4 regions of the Williamsia sp. Leaf354 genome follow, and region 2 is predicted to be linked to each of the others. Evidence: predicted binding sites of a transcription regulator. Region 2 holds the regulator's gene; each other region holds the start of a gene.
The links. The regulator LexA, encoded in region 2, represses DNA repair genes until DNA is damaged. The targets are predictions, from matches to a motif close to CGAACANNTGTTCG.
Positions count from the first base shown of each region.

Region 1 (5,774 bases), on a different contig from region 2:
GCCTCAGGGGCGCAGGTGTCGCCGGAATTCCCGGGGACTGACGCCCCGGTGCCTGGTGAACGCGGCGCTGAGCGCGAAGGCGCTCCCGTACCCGATCTCGCGTGCCACCGACTCGAGCGTCCGTGCGGGATCGGCGAACAGATCGGCGGCCAGCGTGAGTCGCCACTGCGTCACATAGGTCATCGGTGCCGTCCCGACGAGCTCGGTGAACCGGCGCGAGAACGCCGACCGCGACATCCCGGCCGCTTCGGCGAGTGTCGTCACCGTCCACGGGTGCGCGACGTTGTGGTGGATCAGCCGTAACGCCACTCCCACAACGGGATCGGACTGAGCGGCGTACCACCGAGGGGTCGGTGCGTCGGGCCGGTCGAACCACGATCGCAGACCCGTCACCAACACGAGGTCGAGCAGCCGGTTGAGTACCGCCTCCTGACCGGGTGCCTCGCGGCCCATCTCGGCGTCCAGGACCGCGGTCAGCGGGTTGTCGGCGCCCGGTATCACCGTCGCGCGGTCGACCGCACCGAGCAGACGCGCGCTGACCTCGCCCTCCACGGCATACGTGCCGATGAGCATCTCGGCGTCGGGATGGTGGCCGGGTTGTGCATTTCCCCACGTCCGGACACCCAGCGACATGTGGTCGGGCAGGGTGGCGCCGTTCTCGGTACGGCAGACGCCGTCGGGATGGATCACCGCGGTGATGTCGGCGCGGTCGGTGTCCGCGAACACGTACGGGTCCGGTCCGCGCAGGATCACGATGTCGCCGGCGGCCGCCTGCAGTCGCGTCCCGTCGTCGTAGGTGATGGTCACCGCGCCGGCGGTCATCACCACGACCGTCAGGGGCGCCTCGTCGCGCACCTGCAGCGCCCACGGTGAGGTCATCACCACCCGCAGCAGGAACGCGCTCTGGGCACGAGGGCCGTCCAGCAGCCCCGACATCGAGTCCATGAGGACGATTGAACATGTTCACGGCTCGTCAGACCATGTTCTGTGCCGTCCGGGTCGGGTGGAATCGATGCCATGGCCACCACAGCACGCGTCACCGACGCGCTCCTCGTCCTCGGCGTCACGACCTCCGGCCTCGTCGCCGGCCTGTTCTGCGCCTTCGCCTACGCGGTGATGCCCGGTCTGCATCGCACCGACGACCGCACCCTGGTGGCGGCGATGCAGAAGATCAACGTCGCGATCGTCAACCCGGTGTTCCTGCTGCTCTTCTTCGGGGGACTGGTGGTCGCTGCGGCGGCGGCGTGGATGAGTCGTGGGCAGGCGATCGGGCCCTGGGCCATCGCCGCGGCGGTGCTCTACCTCGCGGGGATGATCGTCACCATCGCGGCGAACATCCCCCTCAACGACCGGTTGGCGGCGTCCGGCGTCGACGCGGACAGCGCACGGGCGGCGTTCGAGGCGGCCTGGGTGCGATGGAACATCGTGCGGGCGGTGCTCCACACCGCGGGGTTCGTCGTGCTCGCAACAGGACTGGTGGCCGGCCGGGCATAGTGGGGTCATGCCCACCGAACAGATCCGGGCCGGTGTCCTCGATGTCGCCTACGAACGACACGGTGCCCCCGGAGGCCGCGCAGTCGTTCTCGCCCATGGCTTCCCGTACAGCCCGCGCAGCTTCGACGATGTCATCGAACGCCTCACCGACGTCGGCGCCGATGTCGTGGTGCCTTACCTGCGGGGATACGGCCCCACGCGGTTCGTGTCGCCGGACACCATCCGCTCGGGTCAGCAGGCGGCGCTCGCGCACGATCTGCACGACCTCATCAGCGCCCTCGAGCTCGACCGGCCGCTGGTCGCGGGATACGACTGGGGAGGTCGCGCCGCATGTCTGGTGTCGCTGCTGTGGCCCGAGTCGGTGTCGGGGCTCATCACGGTCGGCGGCTACAACGTGCAGGACATCGCGGCCGCCGCGACGACCCCCGCACCGCCCACGCTCGAGCGTCGCGCCTGGTACCAGTACTACCTGCACTCCGAACGCGGTCGGGCAGGGCTCGCCGAGTACCGCTCGGAGATCGCGCAACTGCTGTGGACGGAGTGGTCGCCGACGTGGCGGTTCGGTGACTCCGAGTTCGCCTCATCTGCTGAGGCTTTCGACAATCCCGACTTCGTCGACGTCGTAGTGCACTCCTACCGCCATCGCTATGGCCTCGTCGACGGTGACCCCGCCTACGACGCCACCGAGGCCGAGATCGCGCGTCTGGGAACGATCGACGTACCGACCGTCGTCGTCGAGGCCACCGAGGATCCCATCGGGGCCCTCTCCGCCTCCTCCCGCGACCACGCCGCGCATTTCACCGACCTCCGCGACGTCCGCCGCCTCGACTGCGGACACAACCCGCCCCAGGAACTGCCCAGCCTCTTCGCCGATGCGGTGCGCGTCCTGCTGTGAACGGGATGTCGGTAGACGAGGCGGAGACCCTCCGCTCCGATGTGGCGCGGAGGATCAACGCCACCCTCGACCTCCCCGCCGCCCTGGAGGGCGATATCGGCTCCGTTGACAAGTACGCCATCCACGCCGACCCCGTCATCCTTCGCGGGGTGGCGGCGTTGCTGGCGGATCAGTTGCCCGATGACATCGAGGTTCTCGTCGGTGTCGAGGTCGGGGGGATCGCCGTCGCCGCGGCGCTCGCTCTGCACACCGGGTTGCCCTGGGCGGTCGGACGCCGCGCGCATGGTGAGCGGGTCATCACGCGGACTGTCGGCACCGACGTCGCCGGTTGTCGTGTGGCGATGGTGAAAGATGCTGCAATCGGTGGTGGTTCGCTACCCGACATGGCCCGGTCGTTGTCCCAGTTGGGTGCAGATGTCTCGGCGGTGGCCGTGGGTGTGTCGTGGACCGAGGACCTCGCCTCGCGTTTCGCGGGCAGTGACGTGAGCCTTGCTGTGGCGCTGTCGATGTCTGACCTGCGCCGTCATTGGGCCTGAGTGTCGATAGGATTTTCCGGAAGTGCCTGTGGAGAATGGCTATTCGTGTCCTGGCGGTTGTCCACAGATGTCGGGCGACGGTCGCCGTTGTCGGTGGCGGCGGGTAGTATCGAACACATGAGCGACGGGGATGGGGAAGCGACAACAGCTGCGCTGCAATCCTTCCTGTCCTCGCTGTCTGATCTCCCCGCGGCCGGTGACGAGACAGAATCGATCGATCGATCGCATCGCCGTTCTCGAGGCGATCAAGGCGGGATGCGCTGCGGCGCAGGCGGTCGAGACAATGCGTCTCGAAGAACTTCGCCGAGAGGCCGAGTCCGCAGCGGGTGTGCCCGTTGCGCGCCAGGGTCGTGGGTTGGCCGCCGAGGTGGCGTTGGCACGTAAGGCATCGGGGTCCGCCGGTGGCCGGTATCTCGGGTTCGCGCGGGCGCTGATGCGCGAGATGCCCTACACCCGTGCGGCGTTGGCCTCCGGTGCGCTCACCGAGTGGAGGGCGACCATTCTCGTGCGGGAGACCGCACACCTCACCCCGCGTGATCGCGGCGAGATCGACCGGAGGATCTGCGCCGATCCGGCCGTGCTGGAAGGCGTCGGCGACCGAGCGCTCGATGCCGAGGTGAAGCGGATCGCCTACGAACTCGATCCACAGGCGGTGGTCGACAGGCACGCGCAGGCGGCGAAAGATCGTAGGGTGTCGACCCGACCCGCGCCCGACGGGATGGTGCGCCTGTCGGCGTTGCTGCCGTTGGTGTCGGGGATCTCGGTGTACGCGGCGTTGAGAAAACACGCCGATGCCACCGTCGGTGTCGACGACCGCACCCATGCACAGGTGATGGCCGACGCCCTCGTCGAGCGGATCACCGGCGCCGCGACGGTCGATGCTCTACCGGTGGCGGTGAACGTCGTGATGTCCGACGAGGTGCTGCTCGGGAATGGCAATGGCGATGCGGCAGCGCACGTCACCGGGTACGGCCCGATCCCCGCCGACACCGCGCGGGCGATGGTGGCCACCAGCCTCGACGCCGATGCGGCCACCACGTTGCGGCGGATCTTCAAGGCTCCGTCGAGCGGGGCCTTGGTGGCGATGGAGTCCACCGCGAGACTGTTCCCTGCCGGGCTCAAGCAGTTCTTCGATTTCCGCGATCAATCGTGTGGGATCCCGTACTGCGACGCCCCGATCGCCGAATACGACCATGCCGATCCCTACGCGAACGGCGGCGCCACCTCAGCGGCCAATGGTGGCGGGATGTGTCTGCATCACAACCGCGCCAAACAGAACCCCGGTTGGCGGATGACCACCGCCGACCACACCGACACCACTCGCCACGCCGCGACCGTCACCACACCCACCGGGCACAGCCATGTCTCGCGCGCGCCGGCACCGCCGGGCCACCACGATCAGCCCGTCAGTCTCGTCGAACGACACCTGCGCGCACTGCTCGACGCTGCCTAGATCACGCTGTTCGGCTTGCGCCACACGATCGAGTAGCGGAAGAGCAGATGGCGCCGAAAGTGCGAGCCGGGCAACAGTTCCGCCGACAGTTTCCGCATCTCGCGATAGCTGGCCGGCGGCGGCCACACCACGGGGCTCTCGTGGTCCCACATGGTGTGGCGGCGGATCTGGATGTGGGCGGCGACGAACGAGACGCCCTCCATCACGAGATCGCGCGGGAACTCGCTCCGTGCACAACTGACCACGACGAGCGTTCCGCCGGGCCGTACCAACTCGGCGAGACGGCTCAGGCCGCGCCGGGCGTCCATATGGTGCAGCGCAGCGAAAGACGCCACCACATCGAACGATTCGGGCTCGAAGGGATGCTCGAACAGGTCTCCGCAGATGTAGTCGATGTCCTCGGACACCGCTCGCGCCGCCTCGATACTCGACGGGTCAGGATCGATACCCGTGACCCGCGGAACGGTGAGTCGTAGGCGTCGAGCCAGCATCCCCTCCCCACACCCGACGTCGAGCGCGGTCCGCGCGTCGCCCGACGCCGCCGAATCCGTGAGGCGGTAGTAGTGGGTGTTGTAGTTCCACCGGTCGCGCTCGGGAACCGTGCTCGACGTCATCTCACTCCGGCCCGTTGGTCGTCCGCCTGATCAGTTCGGAGCCTACGCGCGCGGCGACGCCGCCCACGTCACGCCAGTGCGGACCGGATGACGTCGACGAACGGTGTGCTGGGACGACCGAGGAGATCGGCGAGATCGGTCGACGGCGTGTCGAGGTCGCCCCGGGCGATACCGGCGTCGGAGTCGGCGAGGACGGCGGGCATCGGTTCGGGAACCCCGGCCGAGGTGAGGGCCGCGGCGTAGTCCGCCTCCGGGAGATCCTGGTAGCGAACGGGTTTCCCCGACACCTCGGCCAGCACCGCGGCGATGTCGGCGTAGGTGAGGTGCTCGGAGCCGCCGAGTTCGTAGACCTTGGGCTCGCCGGCGATCAACGCGGCGGCACTCGCGCCCGCATAGTCGGCCCGGGTCGCCGGCGCGACCTTGCCGTCACCGGCCGCTCCGTAGAGCACGCCGCCCTCGAGCGTCGGCTGCAGCGACGCGGTGTAGTTCTCCGAGTACCACCCGTTGCGCAACAGGATGTGGTCGAGACCGCTCTCGGCGAGGACCTTCTCCGTGGCGATGTGCTCGTGCGCCAGCTGCAGTCCGCTGGCGTCGGCCTTGAGCACGCTCGTGTACGCCACCAGGCCGACCTTCGCGGCCACGGCGGCCTCGACGACCGTGGTGTGCTGCGCGATGCGCGACCCGACCTCGGATCCGGAGACGAACAGCAGGCGGTCGACGCCGGCGAACGCCGCGGTGAGCGCCCCGCGGTCGGAGTAGTCGGCGACACGGACGGTGACGCC
Region 1 covers NZ_LMPL01000001.1:1,194,221-1,199,994, forward strand. Annotated here, with positions in the region: gene ASG12_RS05775 (AraC family transcriptional regulator) at 4-945, opposite strand; gene ASG12_RS05780 (anthrone oxygenase family protein) at 1,018-1,494, shown strand; gene ASG12_RS05785 (alpha/beta fold hydrolase) at 1,502-2,389, shown strand; gene ASG12_RS05790 (hypothetical protein) at 2,395-2,925, shown strand; gene ASG12_RS05795 (DUF222 domain-containing protein) at 3,122-4,378, shown strand; gene ASG12_RS05800 (class I SAM-dependent methyltransferase) at 4,375-4,992, opposite strand; gene ASG12_RS05805 (SDR family oxidoreductase) at 5,061-5,774, opposite strand, start outside.
Region 1: ASG12_RS05795 (DUF222 domain-containing protein) is a predicted target of LexA. The motif match lies at 3,036-3,049, and genes of this name have one in related genera.

Region 2 (5,774 bases):
CCGACCACGTTGCCCCGCCATCTGCGCATGACCTATGCCGCGGTCGCCAACGACGGATCGGTGGTCGCCACCGCCGAGTCGCTCGCCGAGCTGCGCGACGCCGTCGGGGGATCGGCGCCCGCGGCGCCGCGGCGTGGTGTCTCGACGTCCCGGGGCGGTGCGTCCGCCGCACCTGCGCCGCCGCCGATCACCGAGTGGACGGCCGCCACCATCGGGACCATCGCACCGTCGGTCGTGGAAACCGTCGCCGGTCAGCAGGTCACGAGCCATCCGTGCCTGCTGGTGGTCGACGGCGGTGTCGTGCGGGCGGTCGCGACCACCGCCGCCGAGGCCGACCTGCAGACCCACCGGGCCATCCGACGGCTGCTCGAGATCTCGATCCCCGTCCTCAAGCCCTCGGCCACCGGCCGGCTACCCGTCGCGGCGCGGTTGGCGTTGTCGCAGAGTCCCTACCGCTCGACCGAGGACCTGCTGCGTGACTGCACACGGGCGGCCATCGGCGATCTCACGGGGTCGACCGGCACGGTGCGCGACCCCGCCGCGTTCGCGGCGCTCCGGGCGTCGGTTGCCCGTGACACCCCGGCGGTCGCCCACGCCGCACTGGCAACCGCGGCCGACGTGCTGATTCGCGTCGCTCCGATACGGGCGGAACTCGACCGCCTCCGCTCGGGAGCTGCCGTCGCCGACATCACGCGCCAGCTCGACGATCTCGTGTTCGACGGGTTCATCGCCGCCACCGACGCCGAGCACCGCGCGCGTGTCGCGGTGTATCTCGACGCCATCCTCGTGCGATCGGCGCGCCTGCCCGCTGCGTCGGCGACCGACGCCCGGGCGATGGAATCGTTGGACCGCGTCCTCGACAGGTGGGCCGAGGTGGTCGAGAGAGCGACGCCGGCACGGCGTGTCACGCTCGGGGAGCAGATCCACTGGATGGTGGAGGAACTGCGCATCGGGCTGTTCGCCGAGCGCATCCGGCCCGCCTATCCGGTGTCGGAGCAGCGGATCCTACGTGCGATCGACGGCCTCGCCCGCGGAGCCGACGGAGGCGGTGGCGGCGCGCGACGGTGACGACCGCAGGTCGTCGATCTCGCGCTGGAAGTCGTCGACGGACTCGAACGACCGGTAGACCGAGGCGAAGCGCAGGTAGGCGACCTCGTCGAGTTCACGCAGCGGCCCGAGGATCGCCAATCCCACCTCGTTGCTGGGGATCTCGGCCGAACTCGAGGCACGGACGGCGTCCTCGACCTGCTGGGCCAGCAGCCGCAACCGGTCCTCGTCGACGGCACGGCCCTGGCACGCGCGACGGACGCCGAGCATCACCTTCTCGCGGCTGAACGGCTCGGTCACCCCGTTGCGCTTCACGACAGCGAGCACCGCGCTCTCCACCGTGGTGAACCGACGGCCGCAGTTCGAGCACGAACGGCGGCGGCGGATGGCCTGACCCTCGTCGGCAACACGCGAGTCGACCACTCGGGTGTCCTCGTGCTTGCAGAAGGGGCAGTGCATCGACGTGTCCTCGAACCTGATCCGCGGGCGACGCGCGTCGAGGACGGACCCCGGGGCGTCACAGGGTCCGATGTGGACCCACGGTCGCGAGGATACCGACCCGGGTCGAGCGTCACACACCGGTCAGTTCCGGTAGAGCGGTGCGAGCAGCGGTTGGCCCGCGGTGAGGGCCGATCCGCTCATGTGGTTGAGCTCCCTGATGTCGGCGACGACCGCCGACGTCGACCGGTCCGGGGCGACGCGCTGCGCGAGCTCGCCCAGCGACTCCCCGCCACGGACGTGGACCACCGAGGTACCGGCGATCGGCGCGGCCGTCGAGTCGGTGGCGGCCGCCCCACCGATGACGACCGCCCACACCGCGATCGCGAGGGCGATGCCGGCGACGATGGCCGCGCCCCATCCGATGGGGGCGGGCCGGCGCGACACCGGTGCGTGGCGGCGTCCGTCGGCGCACACGACGCCCGCGGGGCGCGCCGCGACCGGCCGACCCGAGGGGCGGCGGCGTGCGGGCACGGGGCGCGGCGCCGGACGCGGCGCGCGCTCGACCGTGGCTCCGGCGGGCCGGTGACCCGCGTGTGCGGTGGTGCTGCTGTGACGCGTGAGAGTCTGATTCATGACGTGCTCCTCATCGACCAGACGTTCGAGTGAACGTGTGTTCGATTTGTATCACGCACCTCCGACAATGTCCCGACACGGTCGAACAAATGTTTGAAAGTTGTTATCTGCTGCACTACTGTCCCAGGTGACAGCAGGTCCGCGCGTCATCCGAACCGTTCGAACAGACCGGTCGGGAGCGGGCCGCGACAGGAGGGACACCGTGTCCGACACCACCGTCACCACCACCGACTTCGCCGACGGCCCGATCAGCGAGGCCGATCTGACGCCTCGGCAGGCGAAGGTGCTCGAGGTCATCCGTGCGTCGGTCCGCGAGCGCGGCTATCCCCCGAGCATCCGCGAGATCGGCGACGCGGTCGGCCTCAACTCCACCTCGTCGGTCGCCCATCAGCTCCGCACACTGGAGCGCAAGGGCTTCCTCAAACGCGACGCGAACCGCCCCCGCGCGGTCAACGTCCAGGACGCCGATCCCGGTGACGGCGGGGGGTCGGATGCACTCTCGCTGCCGACCCCGACCTTCGTCCCGGTCCTCGGCCGGATCGCGGCCGGCGGGCCCATCCTCGCCGAGGAGGCCGTCGAGGAGGTCTTCCCACTCCCCCGCGAACTCGTCGGCGACGGTGCGCTCTTCCTGCTCCGGGTGGTCGGTGAGTCGATGATCGACGCCGCCATCTGCGACGGCGACTGGGTGGTAGTCCGCCAGCAGAACGTCGCCGACAACGGCGACATCGTCGCGGCGATGATCGACGGCGAGGCCACGGTGAAGACCTTCAAGCGCACCGACGGACACGTGTGGCTGATGCCCCACAACCCGCAGTTCGACCCCATCCCGGGAGACGAGGCGGCCATCCTTGGCAAGGTCGTCACCGTCATGCGTCGCCTCTGATCGACTGCACACACCCCGCAGATCCCATCTGACCACGCCGCGTGTCACACTGAGCTCCCCGTTCGGCGGACGACAGGAGAAGTGATGGGCACGCAGCGATTGGTCCTGGACGGGGCGGTGGTCATCGTGACCGGCGCCGCGGGCGGCATCGGGCGAGAGGTCGTCCGTGAGGTGCATCGTCGCGGTGCCCGGGTGGTCGCACTCGACCTGGTCCAGGCGGCGGTCGACGACGCCGTCCGCGGACTCGATCCCGACCGCGTGCTCGCGGCACGCGCCGACGTCACGGTCCCCGCAGACCTGTCCGACGCGGTCGATCGTGCCGTTGCGCGATGGGGACGGATCGACGTGGTGTTCGCCAATGCCGGTATCTCCAGCGGAGATTCGGCCGACACCGTGGCCAGCGTGGCCGACGGCGTGTTCGAGCGCGTCATCGGCGTCAACCTGATGGGTGTGTGGAACACGGTGCGGGCGGCACTCCCCCACATCATCGACTCCCGGGGGCATGTCCTCGTCACCTCGTCGACATACGCCTACCTCAACGGGATGGTGAACGCGCCCTACGCGGCATCGAAAGCCGCCGTCGAGCAGATTGGACGCGCGTTGCGCAGCGAGCTCGCGGCCCACGGCGCGACGGCCGGGGTGCTCTACCCCGGATGGGTCGCGACCCCCATCGCCGACGTCGCCTTCGGCAAAGACCAGCTGGCCACCGCGCTGATCAAGCGGGCCTTCCCACGTCCGCTGCTCACGCCGATCAAGCCCCGACGCGTCGGGCTGGCGGTAGCCGACGGGATCGAGGCCCGGTCACCGCGCATCCAGGTGCCACGCCGGTGGATCCCGGTGTCCGCCCTGCGCGGGATCGTCAACCCGCTGTCGGATGCCGCCCTGCACCGTGATCCGACCATGATCGGCCTCGTGCGTGAGGTGGAGGACCGGGCTCACCGGCGGTGAGCCCGACCGGTCGCCGTCAGGCGTGCAGGGCCGCCGCCGCGGCGGCCCGTGCGTCTGCCGGATCTGCGGTGGCCAGCGCCGCCTGCGCCGCGGCCCGGCACTGCGCAGTGCTCACCTGACCCAGCGCCGCACCCACCCCCGCGGCGGCCGCGGGTGCGCTCGACAGTGACGTGGCGCCCATGCCCACCAGCACACAGGCGAGCAACGGGTCGGCGGCGGCCTCACCACACACGCCGACGGACTTGCCGGTCGCCGAACCCGCTGAGGCGACCATGTTGATCAGTGCGAGGACGGCGGGCTGCCACGGGTCGGTGAGGTAGGCCAGTTCGGCCGACATGCGGTCGGCCGCCATCGTGTACTGCGTGAGGTCGTTGGTGCCGATCGACACGAAGTCGACCTCGGCGAGGATCGACGGCGCGAGCAGTGCGGCCGAGGGGATCTCGATCATCACCCCGGCGATGAGGCCCCGGGCACGCACCTTCGCCGCGAAGTCACGCGCCTCGGTCGCGGTGGCCACCATCGGGGCCATCACCCACGGGGACGAGCCGGTGGCCTCGGCGGCGGCCGCGATGGCGTCGAGCTGCCGATCGAGCAGACCCGGGTTGCCGAACGCCACCCGCAGACCGCGCACACCGAGCGCGGGGTTGGCCTCGGTTCCGTTGTCGGCGAACAGGAGCGGCTTGTCGGAGCCGGCGTCGAGGGTGCGGATCACGATCTTCGCGTCGGGCTCCCCCGCGGAGGGGACGAACGCTTCGATGACCTCGCGGTAGAGCGCGGTCTGCTCGGCGGCGTCGGGCTCCTTCGCGCGGTCGAGGAAGGCCAACTCGGTACGGAACAGCCCGATGCCCTGGACCGGGAAGTCGGTCGCGGAGCGCGCAGATGTCCCGTCCTGGACGTTGGCGAGGATCGACACGTCGAGTCCGTCGGCGGTGCGTCCCGGTCCGTTCCAGCGCGACACCAACTCCGCGGCGTCGCGAGACCGGGCGACGGCGGTGCGGGCGGTCTCGGCGTCGGGACCGACGGTGACGGTGCCGGCCTCCCCGTCGAGCATCACCGGGGTGCCCGCGGCGACCGAGGTCAGGGCACCGACCGCGACGACACACGGAATCCCCAACTGGCGGGCGATGATCGCGGTGTGGCTGGTCGGTCCGCCCAGACGCGTGGCGAGGCCCCGCACGAGGGCGGGGTCGAGCCCGGAGGTGTCGGCCGGAGCGAGGTCGTCGGCGAAGAGGATGACCTCGTGGTCGGGCTGGGCCAGGCCGGGTTCCGGGTCACCGGCGAGTTCGGCGAGCACACGATCGCGCACGTCGAGCAGGTCGGTCACCCGCTCGGCCATGAGACCGCCGAGCTTGGTGAACATGGCGACGAACTGTTCGGTGGCGTCGACCGCGGCGTTCGGTGCAGGTGATCCCGCGCGGATGAGCTTCTCCGCCGAGGAGATCCAACCGCGGTCCTGTGCGAGGGCGGCGGTTGCCGAGAGGACCTCCGAGGCCACCCCGGTGCCCGCGGAAGCACGGGCACGCAGGCGGTCGGCGACGGCCGCCGCCGCGGCGACGAACCGCGCGCACTCGGCCTCCACATCCGCCGGTGGGGTCCCCGGGCCCGGCAGGGCCGGCCGCTCACCGGGCCACATCACCGGCGCGAAGGCCACACCGGACACCACGGGGGTGCCGGTGAGGACCGTCGGGGCGGCGGGATCGGTGGAGGTGGTCACGTCCGCCGAGGAGAGGTCGTTCGCTGTCGCGTGGGGAGCCATGGGGTGCCTATCGATCGTTGCTGTCGGCCGATCATCCGCCGCGGCGTCCGATGTGGACTCTCGACG
Region 2 covers NZ_LMPL01000002.1:482,828-488,601, forward strand. Annotated here, with positions in the region: gene hrpA (ATP-dependent RNA helicase HrpA) at 1-1,068, shown strand, start outside; gene nrdR (transcriptional regulator NrdR) at 1,006-1,506, opposite strand; gene ASG12_RS22090 (LysM peptidoglycan-binding domain-containing protein) at 1,630-2,121, opposite strand; gene lexA (transcriptional repressor LexA) at 2,324-3,004, shown strand; gene ASG12_RS10340 (SDR family NAD(P)-dependent oxidoreductase) at 3,089-3,952, shown strand; gene ASG12_RS10345 (putative PEP-binding protein) at 3,969-5,708, opposite strand.

Region 3 (5,774 bases), on a different contig from region 2:
TGGCCACGGGGACGAGCACTGCTGTATCTCCTCGTCCTCACCACCGTGGCCACGTTCATGTCGCGGGTCGTGCGTCCGTCCGACCTCGTCGTGCCGTTGGGACCCGACCTCGCCTTCGCCTTCGCCTACTCGATGACGTTCACCGCCGCGGTCATCATCGGTGCACGCACGGCGCGACTGCTCGACGAAACCCGCGCGGACGCCTTTCACCTGGCCGCACGCGCCGCCGCTGCGCGCGCCCGTGAGTCCGAACGCGCCCGCTTCGACGCTCTGACCCACGACGGCGTGATGACGGCGCTGCTGGGCGCGGCCCGGATGGGTAACACCGATTCCCTGCGGTCACTCGCCTCGAACACGATCGCCGAACTCGGTGTGGAACAGAGCGCCTCGTACTCCGTGCCCGCCTCCGCGGCCATCGCCCAGTTGCAGAGTGCCGTCACCGACATCGACGACACCGTCGCGTTCACCGACACGCGACACCCTCCGCTCGGTCTCACCACCTACCCCCAGGATGTGGTGCGCACGATGTCGGCGGCGATGGCCGAGGCCGTGCGCAACGCGCTCCGCCACGCCGGCGCCGATGCGGTCATCGCTGTCGAGGTCACGGTCTCGGCGAATCGGCTGAACATCCAGATCACCGACAACGGAGTCGGATTCGACCTCGGCCGGGTGCCACCGCACCGTCTCGGTCTCGCGGTCAGTGTGCGCGGCCGGATGGAGCAGCTCGGAGGAGGCGAGGCCACCATCGACTCCGCGCTCGGACGCGGCACGCGGGTCACCCTCACGTGGGCCCGGCCGTCATGACCATCGCCTCGAGTACACGACTGACCGCCGAGGATCTCCGCGACGCGGGTTCGCTCATCGGCCTGCACACCAGGGGAGCGAAACTTCTCACCGCGTTGTACATGGTGCTCGTATCGGCCGCGATCTTCTTGGTGTCCCCTGGCGACGCCACATCCGTCATCGGCACCGCTGTGTCACTGGTGGTGTTAGGGGCGGCGACGGCCGGCATCGTCGTGGCCCGCCAGGACCCGCTGCCGTTGCGCGCCGCGATCCCCATGGCCTGTGCAGGTGCTGTCGGCTGCGGTATCGCGCTGGCCACCCTCGATGTGTCCGCGAGGGCTGCCACCTTGAACTGGATGCACGGTCTGGGCACCGCGGTGCTCTGTTTCCTCTGTGTGCGTGGTCGAACGGCGCTCGCATGGGCCGGAATGGCTCTCATGCTGGCCGCCTACCTCGTGGCGGCGATCGTCGGACCGATGCGTGTCGGGGTGGGACCGCAGGTCACCCTGATCGACGTCGCGCCGCTGTCGATGGCGACGGTGTTCAGTCTGACGTTGCGCCCCAGCGCGACACTGATCTTCGATCTCCGGCGGTCGGGCGCACGGCGCAGCGCGGAACTCGCCGCCCAGACCGCCGCGGCGGCCGAGCGCGACGCGCAGCTCGCCGAACTCGACAAGCTGGCGCGACCGATGCTCGACCGGATCGCGGCCGGCGACGAGCTGACCCCCACCGAGCGGGAGACCTGCGAGCTGCTGGAGGCGCACCTGCGGGACCGGCTGCGCGCACCCGGACTCGCGACGCCGGAGGTGGCCGACGCCGCACGTGCGGCGCGCAGCCGAGGCGTCGAGGTGATCCTCCTCGACGACGACCCCCTGCGGTCGGCCTCGGAAGACGCCCTGGTGCGGGTACGTGCGGCGATCGTCGACGTCCTCGAGTCGGCGACATCGGGTGACGTCCGCGTGCGGCTTCTGCCGCCCCATCGATCGGCCATGGCGTCGATCGTGAGGCGCGACGGCGGCGACATGTACCGCCGCGATTTCGGTTCCGACGGCATCGAGATCGTGCGCTCGACGATCGACGTCGACGCCTGATTGTGTGCCCATCTAATGGTGACCCCGGTTTGGGGGACACCAGATGATGTGTCTGTCCGATGTCGGTACGGCTTATTACCGTTAACTCATCGCGTCGGAACCGTCGACGCCCCCGTGATCGGACACACCACCATGACCGCAGTTCTCGATCCCTCGCCTCTGCGAACCCTGACCCCTCCGGCGCTGAGTGACCGCGAGAAGGAGGTACTGCGCGCATGGGTTCTCGCCGACAGCAAGGTCGGCGTCGGCAAGCGGCTCTACATCTCCGAATCCACTGTCAACACTCACATCACGCGCATCCGCGCGAAGTACGCCGCCGTGGGGCGCCCGGCGCCGTCGAAGGCGTCGCTGCTCGCCCGCGCTCTCCAGGACGGCATCGTCGACATCACCGAGCTCTGACCGTCAGTTCACGCAGGGCACTCCCGACGCCGTGCTGACGACGGGCGCGCCCTGATCGGGAGCGGGATCCTGCGACGCCTGGCCTGCCGTGTCGGTGCTCGGGGTGTCGCTGCCCGAGGTGTCGGAGGTGGATTCGAGCTGCCTGGTGGTGGTCGCGGGCGGTTGCGGCGGGGTGATCCCGAACGCGGTCTGGACCTGGCTGCGGATCGCGGCCGGGTCGACGATGTTGACGTCCTGGTTGTCGACGGTGTCGTACCGGAGCACCGGCAGCGTCCGGAACGCAAGGTTCTGACCGGAGATGTCGCCGATGCGGTGCGCGTAGTCGACGATGTCCCAGCCCGATGAGAGCACGATGTCGCGCTGCGCCACCGTCACCAGCGCATTGAGTTTGTCGAGGTCGCCGAAGATGCCCGACGACTGCAGTGAGTGCGCCACCGAGATCAGGAACGCCTGCTGGCGGTGGGTGCGGTCGAGGTCGCCGTTGTCGAGTCCGTGTCGCTGCCGGACGAACGCCAACGCCTGCGACGCGTTCAGCGTGTGCACCCCGGCGCTGAAGCGGGCGCCCGAATAGCTGTCGGACACAGCATGATTGAGACACACCTTCACGCCGCCGAGGGCCTTGGCGATGTCGTAGAACCCGACGAGGCTGACCTCGGCGAACCGGTCGATCGGCACCCCGGTGAGTTCGCGCACCGTCTGCAGGGTCTCGGCGCGACCCGCATCGCGGCCGTCGGTCTCGAGCGTCGCCTGGTCGGTGACGCCCTCGTCGGCGAGCTTCTGTTCGGCCTGCGCCTTCATCAGGCCGTAGGCCTCTTTGATCTTCGCGTGGTCGTACCCGTCGATGCCGTGCACCGCGACGTAGTCGTCGCGCGGGATCGAGAACGCCACGATGTGCTGACCGTCGGCGGGCACGTGCACCAGGATCAGGGTGTTGGTGTTGTAGCCGCCCTCCTCCCCGTCGCCGGCGTGCAACGCGGAGAGCACCGACGCCGGCAGGTCGTTGCCGTCGCGGTCCTTGCGCGAGTCCAGCCCGATCAGCAGGATGTTCTCGGCGCTGCCCGTCGACTTCGGCGCCCCGGCGAGCACATCGGACGTGTGGAACCCGCCGCCGATGTGTTGTGCCTCGCCCCAGGCGAGCCCCGATCCGAGCAGCACGGCGGCCGAGGCCAGAGCCACGAGAGGACGCACGAGCCGACGGCGGGAGCGCCGCGGCGGTGCGGGACGTCGCGCCGGACGTCGGTGGTGTCGCGGAGGTACCCGGGCGATGACCTCGGTCGGCGCGTCACCGAGGTGACGACGGTGCGGAGAGGTGCCGGAGTATCTGCGTGAACGCTCGGGTGGCATGGCTGGTGTCCCACTGTCGATCAGGTGGCCCGATCCAGTGGGTCGGTCGCGTGCGAACCACCGAATGTATCGGAGGGATGGAACGGCGGCGACTCGCGCAAACACCGGATACGTTGCGAAACAGACGCTTCGGGCGATTCTGTAGCGGTCGCTGGTCACGCCCGACCCCCGCGTCGATCGGGCAACTATTCGCATCGATCGGGCAGTTGTTCGGATCGAGTGGGCACTTCGTCTCCACAGCCTGTGGATGGGCGCAGTGCTCGTGCCCATTCCTGTCGGAGCCATCCGCTAGCGTGGTGATCGGGGGCGTCGCCCACACGCAATCTGCATGTGCATCAACATAATTCGCAGAATTGGCCCTTGCGACGGTGTTCGAACGTGTGTACGGTCGAAGCATGACCGGGGGATCATTCATCGAACTCGTCGACCTGGTGGTCGACGAGTTCGGTTCACAGGGAACAGTTGTCGCCGATGTCGACTCCGAGATCGTCGCCGCCATCCGTGGCGCCGTCGCTCTCCGGGCGGTGGCCGATGGGATGCTGGCGCGGTTGGCGTCCCAGGCCGAGCGCGTCGGGGTCGCGACACACTGCGGGATGTCGTTGCGAGAACTGTTGATCGCCAACGGTGTCGCACCGGCCGTGGCGTCACGGTTGATCCGGCTCGGACGGGCCGTGGAGGTCCTGCCACTGCTCGCTCGCCACTCCCGTGACGGTGACCTGTCGGCCGAACATCTCGATGCGGTCGCGCGCGGAATCGAACACGTCGCGCGCCGCACCGGCGAATCACTCGATTCCGATGTGGTGTCGAACCTGGAGCAGCGGCTGATCGGGGCCGCGATCGCCGGAAAGAGTCCCGCGGAGATCGTCGACGACGCCCGCGCAGCGGCGATCGCCCACTCACCCGCCGAGCCTCCCGCGGTACCGGCCGCGGAAGACCCCGCCCTCAACGAACTGGGCTGGTCGCAGACCGGCGACGGCCGACTACGCGGCGAGTTCGACCTCGACGCGGTCACCGGCGAACGACTCATCACCGCCCTCGACACGGCGTCACGTCCCCGCCCCGAACCCGACGGATCGCCCGACCGGCGGACGGCGTGCCGGCGACGGGCCGATGCGTTCGCCCAGCTCCTCGAGGCCGGCACCCGCGGACTCGCACCCGAGGCCCTGTCAGGTCCGGCGTCCACCGAGTTGGTCGTCACGATCCCGCTCGAGGGATCGGACCCGCCGGACCCCGCGCGCCTGAACTGGCTCGGACCGGTCTCGGACCTGTCGGCACGACTCCTGGCCTGCGACGCGAAAGTCCTTGGGATCGGGGTCGACCTCAACGGCGCACCCGTCTCCGTCGCCGCCGAGAAGCGACTCTTCACCGGCGCGGCACGCAAGGTGATCCTCACCAGAGACCAATGCTGCATCAAGTGCGGCGCCCCGGCCTCGTGGACCGACGTCCACCACATCACCCACTACGCCGACGGCGGCAAGACCGTCGTCGACAACGGATGCCTCCTGTGTCGCCGCTGCCACGTCGCCGTCCACACCGCAGGCTGGGACATCGTCATGGGCCACGACCGACACCCCTACCCACGCCGAACTCCGTTACCCGCATACAACAGAAGAACTTTGACGGAGATGGAACCGGCCGCGGCATAGCCCCGTCAGAGAACCAACGCCCCGCACACCTGCGGGAGCGCTACGAACATTGACAACTCCACAGGGTGAATCGGGGCCGGGCGACAGGCCACGACAGTCCGCGACAGCGTCACGACAGAGCTGTCGCGGACAGTCGTCGGCATGACAACACCTCGCACCACCGACGCGCCGGCCATCGAGGCCCGCGGGTTGGTGAAGCATTTCGGCAACACCCGCGCGGTCGACGGTGTCGACCTGGTCGTACCCACCGGATCGGTGTACGGCGTGCTGGGCCCTAACGGCGCAGGCAAGACCACCACCGTCCGCATGCTCGCGACCCTCCTGCGACCCGATGCGGGATCGGCACAGGTCTTCGGCCACGATGTGGTCGCCGAACCTGTGGCGGTCCGGTCGTTGGTCGGGGTCACCGGTCAGTACGCCTCGGTCGACGAGGACCTGTCCGCTCGCGAGAACCTCATCATCTTCGCGCGGCTGCTCGGCAAGTCCCGTGCACAGACGCGGACCATCGCCT
Region 3 covers NZ_LMPL01000005.1:501,448-507,221, forward strand. Annotated here, with positions in the region: gene ASG12_RS18925 (sensor histidine kinase) at 1-804, shown strand, start outside; gene ASG12_RS18930 (hypothetical protein) at 801-1,874, shown strand; gene ASG12_RS22175 (LuxR C-terminal-related transcriptional regulator) at 2,007-2,273, shown strand; gene ASG12_RS18940 (LCP family protein) at 2,277-3,461, opposite strand; gene ASG12_RS18945 (HNH endonuclease signature motif containing protein) at 4,013-5,263, shown strand; gene ASG12_RS18950 (ATP-binding cassette domain-containing protein) at 5,405-5,774, shown strand, end outside.
Region 3: ASG12_RS18945 (HNH endonuclease signature motif containing protein) is a predicted target of LexA. The motif match lies at 3,991-4,004, and genes of this name have one in related genera.

Region 4 (5,774 bases), on a different contig from region 2:
CGACCGTCGGACGGTGTGGCCCTCGAGGATTCGTCGACGGGTGTGGTTGCGGCGCAGGCGGCGGGCGCCTTCGTGATCGCGGTGCCCTCGCAGGCGGGGAAGGCGTTGACCGCGGACTTCGTCACCGACGCGCTGACCGATCCGGAGATCGTGGCGTGGGGAAGGACTGTGCGGGAACTCGAATGAGGTGGGAATGGATCGGCGGCGTCACGCCTCTTTCCACTCTCAAGATATAGCGCAGTGGGGGTCTTGCCGCAAGACCCTGTGCTCGTTGCATACTCGCTGGCCACACCGCCGATCGAGTGAATCGAGACCCTTACGTGCCGTCACCGACTCTGCCCGCGTTCGCCCTTCCCGACAGCCGCGCCGCGAAGGCCGATCCGTTCCTCATCGGAGGCGACGAGCAGCACTTCGCGGATATCGCGGCGACACTGGACGCGTCGATCACCGAGCTCACAGGTCGGCTCGCGGTCCTGCGGTCGAGTCCGGGTGGCACCGGTCGCGCCGCGATGGATCGCGATATGGAGATCCATCGCCTGACCGCGCGCCTGCGGACCCTGCGTCGTTACGGCATCGACCTGTGTCTCGGCCACATGGTCGCCGAGGACGATCCACAGCCGGTGTACATCGGCCGGCTCGGACTGACCGACGAGTCGGGGCGGACCCTGCTGCTCGATTGGCGCGCCCCCGCCGCCGAACCGTTCTTCGGTGCCACCCATGCCCGGCCGATGGGACTGGCGCGACGGCGTCGATTCCGATGGGAGCTTGGCCAGGTCACCGACTACTGGGACGAGGTGTTCCTCGCCGACGGTGCAGGGCGTGGTCACCCGGAGCCGGCACTCGACGATCAGTCCGCGTTCATCGCGAGTCTCGGCGCGGACCGATCACCGCGAATGCGCGACGTGCTGGGCACGATCGCTGCCGATCAGGACGCGATCATCCGCGCGGGGTCGCGGGGCGCACTCGTCGTCGACGGTGGGCCGGGCACCGGCAAGACCGTGGTGGCGCTGCATCGCACGGCGTATCTCCTCTACTCCGATCCACGGCTCGGCCATCATCGTGGCGGCGTGCTCTTCGTCGGTCCGCACGATCCGTATCTCGCCTACATCGGTGATGTGCTGCCCAGCCTCGGCGAGGAAGGGGTGCAGACCGCGACCCTGCGCGATCTGGTCGCCGAGGGCGCCGACGCCGAGGTCGAGTCCGATCCCGTTGCCGTCGCGGTGAAGTCGTCGCTGCCGATGCTCGACGCTGTCGAGTCCGCGGTGGCGTTCTACGAGGAGCCACCCACCGTTGCCATGACGGTCGAGACCGAGTGGGCCGATGTCCGACTTCGGGCGTCGGACTGGGCGGCAGCGTTCGACGCCGTGGAGCGGGGCACACCGCACAACGAGGCGCACGACAGCATTTGGGATGCGCTGGTCGACATCGTCGGGGCCGCCGTCGACGACGTGCCGCCTGCGGAGGTACGGAAGTCGTTGCAACGCAACCGCGACCTGGCCTCGGCGCTCGTGCGGGCGTGGCCGATGATCGAGGCGGCCGATCTCGTCGGCGACCTGTGGTCGGTGCCGGCATACCTCCGTGCGTGCGCTCCGTGGCTCGGTGCGCAGGAGCTCGCCGCGGTGCGACGAACGGCCGGCGGGCCGTGGACCGACGCCGATCTCCCCCTGCTCGACGCCGCGCGGCGTCGGCTCGGCGATCCCGAGGCGTCACGGCGTCGGTTGTCGCAACGCGGCGCGATCGAGGCCGAACGCGCGCGCAGGGCCGCCGTGGTCGACGACCTGATCGCCGCCGACAGCGCGGACACCAACGGCGGGGACTCCGACGGCGACGGTGACAGCACGAGTCTGGTGACGATGTTGCGCGGTGGTCATCTCCACGAGGTCCTCATCGACGAGGCCGCCCGCCCGACGGCCGAGCCCGACCGGTTGGCGGGCCCGTTCGCGCACATCGTGGTCGACGAGGCGCAGGAGCTGACCGACGCTCAGTGGCGGATGCTCGTCTCCCGATGTCCGTCGGGGAGTTTCACGATCGTCGGGGATCGGGCCCAGGCTCGCGGCGGGTTCGCCGAGAGCTGGGAGCGGCGCCTCGGACGGATCGGTCTCGATCGCGTCGAGTCGGCATCGCTGCGCATCAACTACCGCACCCCGGGTGAGGTGATGGACCTCGCTGCGCCGACGATCCTCGCAGTGCTGCCCGACGCGAACGTCCCGACCTCGATCCGCCGCAACGGCATCGCGGTGGATCACCGGCCTCGTCGAGACGTGTCCGCGATCATCGACGCATGGCTGGCCGAGCACGAGGCGGGCGTCGCCTGCGTCATCGGCGACCCGACGTTCCCGGGGACCGCGAGGGTCCGATCGTTGCCGCCGGAGCTGGTCAAGGGCTTGGAGTTCGACCTGGTGGTGCTTGTCGAACCCGAGTCGTTCGGCGACGGCATCACCGGCGCGGTCGACCGCTACGTGTCGATGACCCGGGCGACCCAGCGATTGGTCATCGTGAGCGGCGAACCCTGAGAGTGCTGCCGCGCGGCGTAGCGTCGGGGTGTGACTCGTTTTCGCGACCTCGCGGCGCTCGATGAGGCCGTCACACAGTGTCGGGCATGCCCGCGGTTGGTCGAGTGGCGCGAGCGCGTCGCCCGCGAGAAGCGTCGCGCCTTCGCCGACGAGACCTATTGGGGCCGGCCGGTACCCGGCATCGGACCGGCCGACGCCGCGTTCCTCATCATCGGACTCGCACCGGCGGCGCACGGCGCCAATCGCACGGGCCGGATGTTCACCGGCGACCGCAGCGGGGACGTCCTCTTCGCGGCGCTGCACGCGGTGGGCCTCGCCAACCAACCGACATCGGTCTCCGCCGACGACGGACTGACCCTGCGCGGCACACGGATCACCGCTCCGGTGCACTGCGCTCCCCCGGCGAACAAGCCGACACCCGCCGAACGCGACGAGTGTTCGCACTGGCCGGACTCGGAACTGACCTTGCTCGCCCCGACGGTGCGGTCGGTGATGTCGCTCGGCGCCTTCGGATGGCGGGCCGCTCTCACCGCGCTGGGCGAGCACGGTTACGCGATACCCGCGCCGCGGCCGGTGTTCGGTCACGGCGTGTCGGTCGACCTCGTCGGCGACGGCCTGCCCCCGCTCCGTCTGTTCGGCAGCTATCACGTGAGCCAGCAGAACACCTTCACCGGTCGGCTCACGCCGGCGATGCTCGAGGCCGTGTTGCGTGAGGCAGCCGATTACGCCGGGTTGTGACGCCGGACGGGGCCGTCGGGGAGAATGACGACATGTCCCCCGACGGCCCCACCTTCGACCCGATAGCGAAGGCGCGCGACAACTGGTCGAACGCCGGATGGGGCGACGTCGCCGACGGGATGGTCGCCGTCACGTCGGTGATGCGCGCCCACCAGATCCTGCTCGCGCGCGTCGAGGCCGCACTGCGTCCGTTCGACCTGAGCTTCTCCCGCTTCGAACTGCTGCGGCTGCTCGCCTTCAGCCGCACCGGCGCGCTGCCCATCACCAAAGCCAGTGTGCGACTGCAGGTGCACGTCACCAGCGTCACCCACGCCATCCGGCGTCTCGAATCGGCCGGCCTCGTCGAGCGAATCCCCCACCCCACCGACGGGCGGACCACCCTCGTGCGCATCACCGACATCGGGCGCTCCACCGTCGAAGAGGCCACGAACACCCTCAACGACGACGTCTTCGCCGACATCGGGCTCCCAGCTGACCAGTCGCGTGCCCTCGTCGACGCCATCGAGACACTCCGCCGCTCGGCCGGCGATTTCTGATCCCGTTGCCCGACTGAGCGGTTGGGCACCACCGTCGATCGGGCACTTGTCTGCGTCGATCGGGCAGGTAAAGCGATCGATCGGGCAGGTGCCTCAGCCGGCCTGTGGATGAACGCGCCGCCGCGAACCTTTCCTGTCGCACCCCCTCGGTAGCGTGGTGATCGGGGGCGTCGCCCGCACGTAGATCACCTGTCTATCAACATGATTCGTAACATTGACTCTTGCGATCCCATTCGAACGAATGTACGATCGGGGCATGACCGGGGGATCATTCATCACTCTTGCCGACCGTCTGATCGACGAGTTCGGGAGCCGAGACAACGTCGTCGGTGACGACGACGCAGAAATCGTCGCCGCCATCCGTGGGGCTGTCGCTCTGCGCGCAGTCGCCGACGACCTGGTGGCGCGGTTGACCGCACAGGCCGATCGCGTGGGCACAGCGAAGCGGTGCGGCGTCACACTGCGCGAACTGCTCTGCCGCAACGGTCTCGCGCCCGCGGTCGCATCGCGGATGATCAGGCTGGGGCGCGCCCGCCACTCTCTGTCCCTGCTCGCACGCCACGCCCGCGACGGATCACTCTCGGCTGAACATCTCGATGCCGTCGCCCGCGGAGTCGAACACGTCGCACGCCGCACCGGGGAAGCGGTCGAGTCCGACCTGATCGCCGGCGTCGAACAGCGGTTGATCGCGCAGGCCATTGCCGGCGCGACACCGACGGAGATGATCGCCGATGCTCGCGCCGTGGCGATCGCGCACACCCGTGATGAGGAACCTGACCTCCCGATCGCCGAAGACCCGGCGCACAACGAAATGCAATATCACCAGGGTGACGACGGACGCCTCCACGGCACATTCGATCTCGACGTCGCGACCGGCGAACGACTGATCACCGCGATCGACAGAGCTTCGAGGCCGCGACCCCGACCTGACGGAACACCCGACGAGCGATCAGCCGCACAGCGACGGGCCGACGGGTTCGGGCAGTTGTTGGAGTTGGCCACGCGCGGACTCGCCCCGGACGCGTTGTCGGGGCCGCCGTCCACCGAACTGGTCGTCACCGTTCCTCTGCAGGGGCCCCAACCGGCCCGCTTGAACTGGCTGGGACCCATCGGTGATCTCACGGCGAAATTGTTGCGGTGTGACGCGAAGCTGTTGGGTGTCGGCGTCGACCTCAATGGCGCACCCATCAGCGTTGCAGCGGAACAACGCACCTTCACCGGGCACGCACGGAAAGTCGTTCTGGCTCGCGACAGATGCTGCATCAAGTGCGGAGCACCCGCCGCATGGTGCGACGTTCACCACATCACCCACTACGCCGACGGCGGCACGACCGTCGTCGACAACGGATGCCTCCTGTGTCGCCGCTGCCACGTCGCCGTCCACACCGCAGGCTGGGACATCGTCATGGGCCACGACCGACACCCCTGAGACGGAACGCGCTACCCGCCTACACCAGAAGAACATTGACCGTCATGGAACCGATGGCGGCCTAGCGCCGTCATAGACCCAACGCCCCGCCCAGCAGCGGGAGCGCTACGAACATTGACAACTCCACAGTGTGAACCGCAGGCCCGCTCGTTGCGCAGCGGTCAGCGCAGGGTCTCGATGATGGCGCTGAAGTCCTTGCCGCCGTTGCTCTCCGCGAATGCGGCATAGATCTCGGCGGCATGGGTGCCCAGAGGTGCGGTGGCACCGGTGGAGCTGACTGCGTCCATGGCCAGACCGAGGTCCTTGTGCATGAGGGCGGTCGCGAAACCTGGGCGGAAGTCGTTGTTCGCGGGCGACGTGGGGACCGGGCCGGGTACCGGACAGTTGGTGTGCACCGACCAGCAGTTGCCGGTGGCGCCGGTGATCACGTCGAACAACGATTCCGCCGACAGTCCGAGTTTCTCGGCCAGCACGAACGCCTCGCCGACGACGATCTGCTGCACGGCGAGCACCATGTTGTTGCACACCTTCGCCGCCTGGCCGCTTCCGGGACCGCCG
Region 4 covers NZ_LMPL01000005.1:341,804-347,577, forward strand. Annotated here, with positions in the region: gene ASG12_RS18290 (HAD family hydrolase) at 1-186, shown strand, start outside; gene helR (RNA polymerase recycling motor ATPase HelR) at 321-2,513, shown strand; gene ASG12_RS18300 (uracil-DNA glycosylase) at 2,544-3,251, shown strand; gene ASG12_RS18305 (MarR family winged helix-turn-helix transcriptional regulator) at 3,284-3,787, shown strand; gene ASG12_RS18310 (HNH endonuclease signature motif containing protein) at 4,044-5,216, shown strand; gene mmsB (3-hydroxyisobutyrate dehydrogenase) at 5,378-5,774, opposite strand, start outside.
Region 4: ASG12_RS18310 (HNH endonuclease signature motif containing protein) is a predicted target of LexA. The motif match lies at 4,026-4,039, and genes of this name have one in related genera.